Regions from separate parts of the Micromonospora sp. NPDC050187 genome, predicted to be linked through region 2. Evidence: riboswitches for the same ligand, from Rfam matches in the RefSeq annotation. Region 2 holds a riboswitch; each other region holds the start of a gene.
What was found. A riboswitch is a leader RNA that binds a small molecule or an ion and turns the genes downstream of it on or off. The one in region 2 is predicted to bind cobalamin.
Positions count from the first base shown of each region.

Region 1 (3,263 bases), on a different contig from region 2:
TGGTGGCGAAGCTCTGGTCGGTGGTGCCCAAGCTGTTCGACTGGCCGCCGGCCCGCTCGGTGGCCCAGGTACTCGAACGGCTGTCGCTGCTGCTGTTGGTGGGCGGAATCCTCTTCCAGACGGTCACCGGACTGCTCAACATCCAGTACGCGTACCTGTTCGGGTTCGACTTCTACACCGCGCACTGGTACGGCGCCTGGATCTTCACCGCCGCCCTGGTCACGCACGTGGCGATCAAGCTTCCTCGGATGATCTCCGCGCTGCGGGGCCCGAGCATGGCGCGTACCACGCTGGGGGAGACCAGGCCGGAGCCGGCGGATCCGGACGGGCTGGTAGCCCGACGGCCCGGCCCGGCGACGATGAGCCGGCGTGGTGTTCTCGCCCTGACCGGGGGCGGCGCGTTGCTGTTGGCGGCGCTGACCGTCGGGCAGACCATGGACGGAGTGCTGCGCAGGACCGCGCTGCTGCTACCCCGGGGCCGGCAGCCCGACGAAGGACCGAACGGATTCCCGGTCAACCGGACCGCGGCCGCGGCCGGTGTCCGACCCGCCGACACCGGGGCCGAGTGGCGGCTGACGGTGCGCGGCGGCGACCGCACGGTGGAGGTGGACCGCGGCGGCCTGCTCGCGATGACGCAGCACACCGCAGACCTGCCGATCGCCTGCGTCGAGGGCTGGTCGACGGAGCAGACCTGGACCGGGGTGCGGCTACGGGACCTCGCCGCTCTGGTCGGCGCGCCCGACAACGCCCTGGCGAGGGTCGAGTCGTTGGAACGGGTCGGGCTGTTCCGTCGGGCCCGGTTGCAGGCCAACCAGGTCCGCCACCCCGACTCGCTGCTCGCCCTGCGGGTCAACGGGGTCGACCTCTCGGCCGATCACGGCTACCCCGCGCGGATCATCGTGCCGGCGCTGCCCGGCGTGCACTGCACGAAGTGGGTCCGGAGAATCACCTTCGAGGAACGGCCCGATGACTGAGTTCCGGCGTGGCTACGGTGCCGCGCCCTGGCACCTGCTGCTCCTGCTCGGCTGCTTCGCGCTGACCGGCTGGATAGCGCTGCGGCTGTCCGGGGAGCCGACTGCGGGCCGGATGCTGCTCTGGTTCCTCGGCGCGGTCATTGTCCACGATCTGCTCCTGTTCCCGGTCTACGCACTGGTCGATCGGACGCTGCGTGCCGTGATGGGCCGTCCGGACCGCCGCTCTGCGCTGAACCACGTACGGGTGCCCGCGCTCGCCTCCGGGTTGCTCCTGCTGGTCTACCTTCCCGGCATCCTCGGACTCGGCGGGGACACCTACACGGCCGCGACCGGCCTGATCCCGCAGCCGCTGCTGGCCCGCTGGCTGGCGGTCAGCGCGGCGATCTTCGCCGTCAGCGCGATCGTCTACGCGCGCCGGTGGGCACGGCTCGGCCGTTCCGGATGACCGCGATCGCGGACGTGGCGCAGGACACAGTCGACAGTCCTATGCGGATCACAGCATGCCCTTGCTAGGGTCAGCCCGCGACGTGTGAGGGAAGCCGGTGTGAATCCGGCATGGTCCTCGCCACTGTGACCGGTCAGTGATCCCCGAGTAGGCCACTGGGCGCAAGCCTGGGAAGGCCGGGGCGAACGTTGATCCGGAAGTCAGGATACCTCCACTCGTACTCATCGGCGATGATCTACGAAGGATGGATCAGATGCACACCTCCTCGTCCGGTGCTCGCGCGTCAACCGCTGTCTGCCTGGTTGCGCTTCGAACGACGCTCCCGTCGGAGTCGGCCCCGGAGCCGCTGAGTTGCCTGCACGGTGGGCTGTCCTGACTGCTGTGGGGCGCCCGTTGCGCCCAGCGCGGTGCTGTCCGCCCGTGTGTCTTCTCGGGTCCGCGATTCCTTCACCCTGCCGCCGGTCGGTCCCTGCGGCAGACCGTTGCGGGCTCCACCTTCGCCCGAGCAAGGAGCTTGTGACGTGAACAGACGCAGCGACCACGCGGGGAGGGCCGCCGACCGGCGCGCGTTGCTCAAGAGTGTGCTGTCCGGCGCTGTGCTGCTCGGTGTGCCCGGACTGACCGGATGCCAGACGCAGGAACCGACGGCAGCGCAGGGCGGGGCACCCCGCCGTGGCGGGAACCTGCGGGTCGTCACCTCGGGGGCAAGCACCACCGACGACGTGCTCGACCCGCATCTGGCCGGGTCGTGGGGCGGTGGAGCGGTGGCGAAGAACATCTTCGACAAGTTGGTCGCCTACAACGACGACCTGACCCTGCGCCCCCGGTTAGCCGAGCGTCTGGAGCCGAACGCCGACGGCACGGTCTGGCGGATCGTGCTGCGTAAGGGCGTGCTCTGGCATGACGGCAAGCCGCTGACCGCCGATGACGTCCTCTGGAGCGTCAAGCGGATCATCGACCCGGCGAACAAGCTACCGGCCGCCGCCGACCTCGCCATGGTCGACCTCGCCGGATCCCGCCGCGTCGACGACCTGACGGTGGAGTTGCGCATGAAGCAACCGATGGCCGACCTCGGGGCGCTACTGGCAGGCTGGTACGTCTACGTGATCCAGAACGGCACCACCAGCTTCGACCGGACGCACCCGCCCGTCGGCACCGGCCCGTTCCGGTTCGACAGCTGGACGCCGGGCGAACGAACCCGTCTGGTGCGCAACGACCGGTACTGGGAGCCGGGAAGACCCTACGTCGACAGCGTGGAGATCCTCCTCGCTGCGGACGCTGACGCCCGACTCAACGTGTTCCTCTCCGGGCGGGCCGACGTCGTGCACCAGTTGTCCCACGTGCAGGCCAAGGCCCAGCAGGGCAACCGGAAACTCGGTATTCGTCAGTCACCGGTCGGGACCATGCACGCGTTCAACATGCTCATCGACCGCGAACCGTTCGACGACCCCAGGGTGCGCGAGGCGTTGAAGCTGACGGTGGATCGCAAGGCCATCGTCGACGCGGTGTTGTTCGGCTACGGCGAGGTCGGCAACGACCTGTACGGCAAAGGCGCACCGAACTACGCCGACTCGATCCCGCAGCGACCCCACGACCCTCAGCGCGCGCGGGCGCTGCTCCGCGAGGCCGGCAAGGAGAACCTGAGAGTCACCCTGCACACCGCCGATGTCACTCCCGGGTACGTGCAGGCGGCGCTGCTCTTCGCCGAGCAGGCCAAGCAGGCGGGCATCACCATCGAGGTGGTGAAGTCCGAGCGGTCGTCGTACTGGACCGACGTGTACCTCAAGCAGCCCTTCACCCAGACCGGGTGGGGTAGCTACGCCCTGGAGTGGTTCTACGGCCAG
Region 1 covers NZ_JBITJH010000019.1:53,173-56,435, reverse strand. Annotated here, with positions in the region: gene ACIBJE_RS24825 (molybdopterin-dependent oxidoreductase) at 1-974, shown strand, start outside; gene ACIBJE_RS24820 (hypothetical protein) at 967-1,419, shown strand; cobalamin riboswitch at 1,507-1,630, shown strand; gene ACIBJE_RS24815 (ABC transporter substrate-binding protein) at 1,941-3,263, shown strand, end outside.
Region 1: it holds a riboswitch for cobalamin, as region 2 does, so the genes downstream of both, ACIBJE_RS24815 (ABC transporter substrate-binding protein) here and bluB (5,6-dimethylbenzimidazole synthase) in region 2, are expected to answer to the same signal.

Region 2 (3,263 bases):
CGAGCGAGCCGGCGTAACAGGCCAGCCCGACGGTGTTCGAGGCGGCGTGCACCAGCCCCACCCGCCGCTGCTCCCGGTTCAGGGCCGCCCAGTCGTTGAGCCCGGCGACGGCGGCCGGCAGGGCGCTGGCCGTACCGACGGCCACCAGTGCGGTCGCCGCGCGCCGCTGGCCGGGCATCGCGTCGAGGACGGCGGCGCTGATCCACGCGCCGACCGGCACCTGCACCATCGCCGGATGCAGCGGATGTCCCAGCCACACCCCGTGCAGCAGGTCGCGGACGCGCTGCGGTCGGAGGGTGGCCTGCACCGCCCGCTGGAGGCGGTCGCCGACCCGGTCCAGGCCGGCCGACTGCTCGATCTTCATCAGAAGTGCTCGCACCCGTACCGACTTCCCGGTTCGGGAGCCGGCAAACCGGGCGGCGGTGACGAACTCACCGCCGCCCGACATGACCGGGCACCCCCCCTCCCCCGACCCAGCCGCCCCCCGCCCCCCGCGCCCCGACCCAGCCGCCCCGCGCGCCCGTTGATCAAGAGGTTGGCGTCACGACACGCGACAGCTGCTGACGCGAACTTCTTGATCGACCGCGCGAGCCGACCGCGCGAGGCGGGGCGGGGGAGCGGGGCGGGGCGGGGGAGCGAGCGGAAGGGTCAGGGGTGCGGTGTCCAACGGTCGTGGTGGATGGCCTCGGCGAGCGGGCGGGCCTGCCGCCAGCCGTGCCGGGCCAGGTCCGGCACGGTCTCGAAGTGGGTCACCGGACCGAGGCAGAGCCAGGCGACCGGCCGGATGCCGGCAGGGATGCCGAGCAGGTCGGCCAGCCAGGGCTCCCGGTAGAAGGAGACCCAGCCGACGCCGAGTCCCTCGGCCGTGGCGGCGAGCCAGAGGTTCTGGATGGCCAGGCAGGTCGAGTAGAGGCCGGTGTCGGCGATGGCGTGCCGGCCGAGCACCGCCGGCCCGCCCCGCGACTGGTCGTGGGTGACCACGATCGACAGGGTGGACTCCAGCACGCCGTCGATCTTGATCCGGGCGAACCGTTCGGCCGCCTCCCCCGCCAGGGTGGCGGCGAAGACGTCCCGTTCGGTCCGGACGTGCTCGTGGAAGCGGCGCCGGGTGTCGGCGTCCCGCACCACGACGAAGTCCCAGGGCTGGGAGTAGCCGACGCTCGGTGCGGCGTGCGCCGCGGTCAGCACCCGGTGCAGGGCCTCGTCGGGCACCGGTTCCCCGGTGAACTGGGCGCGTACGTCCCGGCGGCGGTGGATGACGTCGTACAGGTTCATGGGCAGGCTCCCGCTGCGCTCGGCCCACCCGGGCAGGGGTGGGCGCGTGACGCGAGGCCGGTCTTCGGACTCCCGGATCGACGCCGTGCCGTCCGCCTTCCCAGCCCGTTGCGGACCAGTGGCTGCGCTGCTCGCGCGTGGACGGTGGCTCCCCGGTCACCGCGGCGGGCCCGTGCCGGATTCGCACCGGCTTCCCGATTCTCCCCGCTCGCGCGGGGCACCTCACTGTGTCGTGCCGCCAGCATGGTAGCCGGCGGACGGGATTCCGGTCGCCCTCCTGACGGATCGCACGACATGCTGCTCCCATGTACGCGCACGCCCTCCGTCCAGAGCCGGTTCCCACCGCCACCGTCGCCCGGCTCGTCGGCGTGGTCGGTCGCCCCGACGCCGTACCGCCGCCGGTGCTGATGCTGCTCGGGATGTTCTCCACCCAACTCGGCGCGGCCGTGGCCAAGCAGCTGTTCGGCACCACCAGCCCCGGTGGCACCACCACGCTGCGGCTCGGCTTCGCCGCGCTGATCCTGCTCGCGATCGCCCGTCCCGGGCTGCGGCTGGGCTGGCGTACCGGCGGCCTGGTGGTCGGCTTCGGCCTGATGCTCGCGTTGATGAACCTCAGCTTCTACGCCGCGCTGCACCGGGTGCCGCTGGGCGTGGCGGTGACCATCGGCTTCGCCGGGCCGCTGCTGGTGGGGCTGGCCGGCAGCCGTCGGCTGCTCGACGCCGGCTGGGCGGTGCTGGCCGGCAGCGGCGTCCTGCTGATCAGTGGCCTGGGCGGGGCGTCGGTCGACGGCCTCGGGCTGCTCTTCTGCGTCTGCACCGCCGTCGGCTGGGCCGGCTACGTGGTGTTCGGCGGGGCGGTCAGCAAGCGGGTCCCCGGCACCCGGGGGCTGGCCCTGGGCATGGCCGTCGGCGCACTCGCCGTGCTGCCGTTCGGCGTCGCGGACAGCGGCACCGCACTGCTCGACCCGTGGATCCTGCTGCTCGGCGTCGGCGTGGCGCTGCTGTCGTCGGTGCTGCCGTACTCGGCGGAGATGTCCGCGCTGCGCCGGATGCCGGCCCGGGTCTTCGCGGTGCTGTTGAGCCTCGAACCGGCGATCGGCGCGCTGGTCGGGCTGGTCCTCCTCGGCGAGCTGCTGGCCTGGCCTCAGTTCCTCGGGGTGGCCTGCGTGGTCGGTGCCGCGCTCGGTGCCACCCTGGTCCGCCCCGACCGGACCTGACGACGGCCCGCCCGGGTCACCGCGCCCGACGACGCGGCGTCGCGTGTCTGGCGCGGCGCGCCAGGGGCCGGCCATCCTGGTCCGATGGGTGTGCGGGTCGAACGCGACGGACCGGTGACCACGGTGATCCTGGACCGGCCGGCGGTCCGCAACGCCGTCGACGGCCCGACCGCCCGGGCCCTCGCCGACGCGTTCCGCGCCTTCGACGCCGACCCGACCGCCGCCGTGGCCGTGCTCTGGGGAGCGGGCGGCACCTTCTGCGCCGGTGCCGACCTCAAGGCCATCGGTACGCCGAGCGGCAACCGCGTGGAATCCGAGGGGGACGGCCCGATGGGTCCGACCCGGATGTCGCTGACCAAGCCGGTCGTCGCCGCGATCTCCGGGTACGCCGTGGCCGGCGGCCTGGAACTGGCCCTCTGGTGCGACCTGCGGGTCGCCGAGTCCGACGCGGTGCTCGGGGTCTTCTGCCGACGGTGGGGCGTGCCGCTGGTCGACGGCGGAACGGTACGCCTGCCCCGGCTGATCGGTGAGAGCCGGGCGATGGACCTGATCCTCACCGGCCGACCGGTGCCGGCGGACGAGGCGTACGCCATGGGGTTGGTGAACCGGCTGGTCGCGCCCGGCACGGCCCGCGCGGAGGCCGAGCGGCTGGCCGCCGGGATCGCCCGCGCGCCGCAGCGCTGCCTGCGCAACGACCGGGCCGCGGTACGGGCCGGCGCGGGTCGCCCGGAAGCCGAGGCGATGGCCGTCGAGCTGGCCTACGGCGTCGAC
Region 2 covers NZ_JBITJH010000005.1:114,401-117,663, reverse strand. Annotated here, with positions in the region: gene ACIBJE_RS10245 (Rieske 2Fe-2S domain-containing protein) at 1-379, opposite strand, end outside; gene bluB (5,6-dimethylbenzimidazole synthase) at 649-1,275, opposite strand; cobalamin riboswitch at 1,325-1,500, opposite strand; gene ACIBJE_RS10235 (EamA family transporter) at 1,581-2,492, shown strand; gene ACIBJE_RS10230 (crotonase/enoyl-CoA hydratase family protein) at 2,577-3,263, shown strand, end outside.

Region 3 (3,263 bases), on a different contig from region 2:
AACGGTCCACCGCCGCGTTCAACGCCTTCCGCACGGCCGGATCCCCGGTGACCGGCCCGCCCATGGGCAGCATCACGCCCCGGTAGTCGGCGGTGGGGACCCGCTGCACCCGGTAGCCGGACCGCCCCTCGAACCCGGAGGCGAGCTTCGGAGCCAGCTCGGCGGCGTCGAACTCGCCGGCCCGCATCCGCTGGGCGCGGACGTTGTCGTCGGGGACGAACGCCACCACCACGCCGGAGTTCGCCGGCTTGCCGCCCCAGTACCGCTCGTTGGCGGCGAGCACCAGCCGGTCGCCCGGGGTCCAGGAGGTCACCCGGTACGGGCCGGTGCCCACCGGCTTGCGGTTGAAGGCGGCCTTGTTGACGTCCTGCCCGGCGAGGGCCTTCGCCGGCACGATGCCCAGCGCGAGGCGCTGGAGGAACGGCGCGTAAGCGTACTCGAGGGTGAAGACCACGGTCGACGGGTCGGGTGCGGCGACGGAGGCGAGCATGTCCAGGTCGGAGCGGAGCGTCGAGTCGACCTTCGGGTCCAGCACCGCCTGGTAGGTGAAGACCACGTCCTGTGCGGTCAGCGGGGTGCCGTCGTGGAAGACCACCCCGTCGCGCAGCTTCGCCGTGACGGTCCGCCCGTCGGCCGACACGGTCGGCAGCTCGCGGGCCAGGGCCGGCACGAGCTGGTTGCGCTCGTCGCGGGCGACCAGGCCGTCGAAGATCAGCGAGCCGCCGTCGACGCCGTAGTTCAGCACCGGGTTGAGCGTGTCCGGCTCGCCCGCCGTCGCCACCACGAGCGGGGCACCGCCGTCGCCGGTGGCGGTGTCCGTCGGGGACGAGCAGGCGGAGAGGGCGAGAAGACCGGCGGCGAACAGCGCCACCATCCGCGCAGACCGCAAGGGGCTCCTCTTTCCTGGTCGACGACGTGGCGGTCGCATGCACGCCGCGGGGCAATCCTGGCGTAGTTGCCAACGATTGGCAACAGCAGCCCAAGGAGTGGTCGTCACACCGTCGACCCTCAGCTGACCTGCTCCTCGGACACCACCGACGGCGAGCGGCGACGCCGGCGACCGCCGGCTGTCCGCCGGGGATGGATCACCACTCTTGCCCCGCCGGTCGCCGGTCGATAGCCTCTCGCCGTCAAGGTGCTCGGGAAGCCGGTGGAAGACCGGCGCGGCCCTCGCCACTGTGACCGGGGAGTGACCTCCGACTTGCGCCACTAGGCCGACGGCCTGGGAAGGCCGGAGGAAGCATCGATCCGGGAGCCAGGAGACCGGCCTTGACGGTGTGATCTCGTCCACGAGGTGCTGGAGAGGAAGGTCTTCTGTGCACATCGCCGAGGGGTACCTACCCCCGGTGCAGGCAGCCGCATGGTTCGCGGTGTCCGCACCCTTCGTCGTCCACGGCAGCCGGGCTTTGGTCCGGCAGGTCCGCGAGGACCCTGAGTCGAAGTTGTTGCTGGGAGCGGCGGGCGCCTTCACCTTCGCGCTCTCGGCCCTGAAGATCCCGTCGGTGACCGGGTCCTGTTCCCACCCCACCGGCACCGGCCTCGGCGCGGTGCTGTTCCGACCGCCGGTGATGAGCGTCCTCGGCGGCATCGTGCTGCTGTTCCAGGCGGTCCTGCTGGCCCACGGCGGGCTGAGCACGCTGGGCGCCAACATCTTCTCGATGGCGATCGTCGGCCCCTGGGTGGCCTACGGCGTCTACCTGCTGGCCCGCCGCCTCGGCGGCAGTCTGGACGTGGCGGTGTTCCTGGCCGCCGCGTTGGGCGGCCTGGCGACCTACTGCGTCACCAGCGTGCAGCTCGCCCTCGCGTTCCCCGACCCGGCGTCCGGCTTCCTCGGCGCGGTGGCGAAGTTCGGCAGCATCTTCGCCGTCACCCAGATCCCCCTGGCGATCAGCGAGGGCCTGCTGTCGGTGCTGGTGGTGCGGCTGCTCACCCGGGTCAGCGGCGACGAACTGCGGCGCCTCGGCGTGCTGCGCAAGCCCCAGGAGGTGTCGGCGTGAAGCGCTTCGGACGGGTCAACCTGCTCCTGCTGCTGGCGGTGGTCGCGCTGGCGGTGGCCCCGCTGGTGCTCGGGCTCGGCGGTTCGGCGGAGGAGCCGTTCGCCGGGGCGGACGCCCAGGCCGAGGAGACGATCGTCGCCGACCACCCGGACTACGAGCCGTGGTTCTCCTCCATCTACGAGCCGCCCTCGGGTGAGATCGAGTCGGGCCTGTTCGCCCTCCAGGCGGCGGTGGGCGCCGGCTTCCTCGGCTACTACTTCGGGGTCGCCCGCACCCGACAGCGGCTGCGCGACGCCGACGCCTCCGCCGGCTAGTGTTCGCCCTCGACGTCGCCGCGCACACCGGTCCCTGGCGGCTACGGCACCCGGGCGAGAAGGCACTGCTGGCGCTGGGCCTGCTGGTGTGCGCGGTGGCCCTGCCCACGTGGCCGGGGGCCGCGTTGGCGGGCACCGCCGCCGCGCTGCTGCTGGTCGGTCCGGCCCGGGTCCCCGTGCCGGTGCTGCTGCGGGCGGCCCGGGTGCCGGCACTGTTCATCGCCACCTCCGCGCTGCCGCTGCTCGTCTCCGTGCACTCCCCGACCCGGCTGGGCTGGGACCCGGCCGGCGTCGGGGTGGCGGCCACGACGACCGGCCGGGCGGCGGCGGCCCTGCTGTGCCTGCTGCTGTTCAGCGCCACCACTCCCCTGTCCGACGTCCTGCCGAGGCTGGTCCGGCTCGGGGTGCCGGCGGCGGTGACCGAGGTCGCCGCGCTGACGTACCGGATGCTGTTCCTGCTGGTCGACAGCGTGCGCGCGGTACGGGAGGCGCAGGCGGCGCGGTTGGGCTACCGGACCTGGCGCACGGCGCACCGGTCGCTGGCCGGGCAGGCGGGGGCGATCTTCGTCCGGGCCTTCACCCGGGCCCGCCGGCTTGAGGAGGGACTGGCGATGCGGGGCTACACCGGTTCACTGGCGGTGCAGGTGGAGCCCCGGCGGCTCTCCCCGGCCTTCGTGGTCGCGTCCGTCGCGCTGCTGGCGTCGATCGTGGCGCTGACCGTCGTCACCGGTGAACCGTGGCGGTGACCGGTCCGCTGCTGCGGATGTCCGGGGTGGACTTCGCCTACCAGCCCCGCCAGCCCGTGCTCACCGGGGTCGACCTGACCGTCCTGCCCGGTCAGCGGCTGGCCGTGGTGGGGCCCAACGGCGGCGGGAAGACCACCCTGTTCCGGCTGGCGGTCGGCGCGCTCGCCCCGGACGCCGGGCGGATCGAGGTGGCCGGGACACCGGTG
Region 3 covers NZ_JBITJH010000002.1:516,207-519,469, forward strand. Annotated here, with positions in the region: gene ACIBJE_RS05440 (ABC transporter substrate-binding protein) at 1-889, opposite strand, end outside; cobalamin riboswitch at 1,117-1,287, shown strand; gene ACIBJE_RS05445 (energy-coupling factor ABC transporter permease) at 1,317-1,997, shown strand; gene ACIBJE_RS05450 (energy-coupling factor ABC transporter substrate-binding protein) at 1,994-2,311, shown strand; gene cbiQ (cobalt ECF transporter T component CbiQ) at 2,311-3,057, shown strand; gene ACIBJE_RS05460 (energy-coupling factor ABC transporter ATP-binding protein) at 3,075-3,263, shown strand, end outside.
Region 3: it holds a riboswitch for cobalamin, as region 2 does, so the genes downstream of both, ACIBJE_RS05445 (energy-coupling factor ABC transporter permease) here and bluB (5,6-dimethylbenzimidazole synthase) in region 2, are expected to answer to the same signal.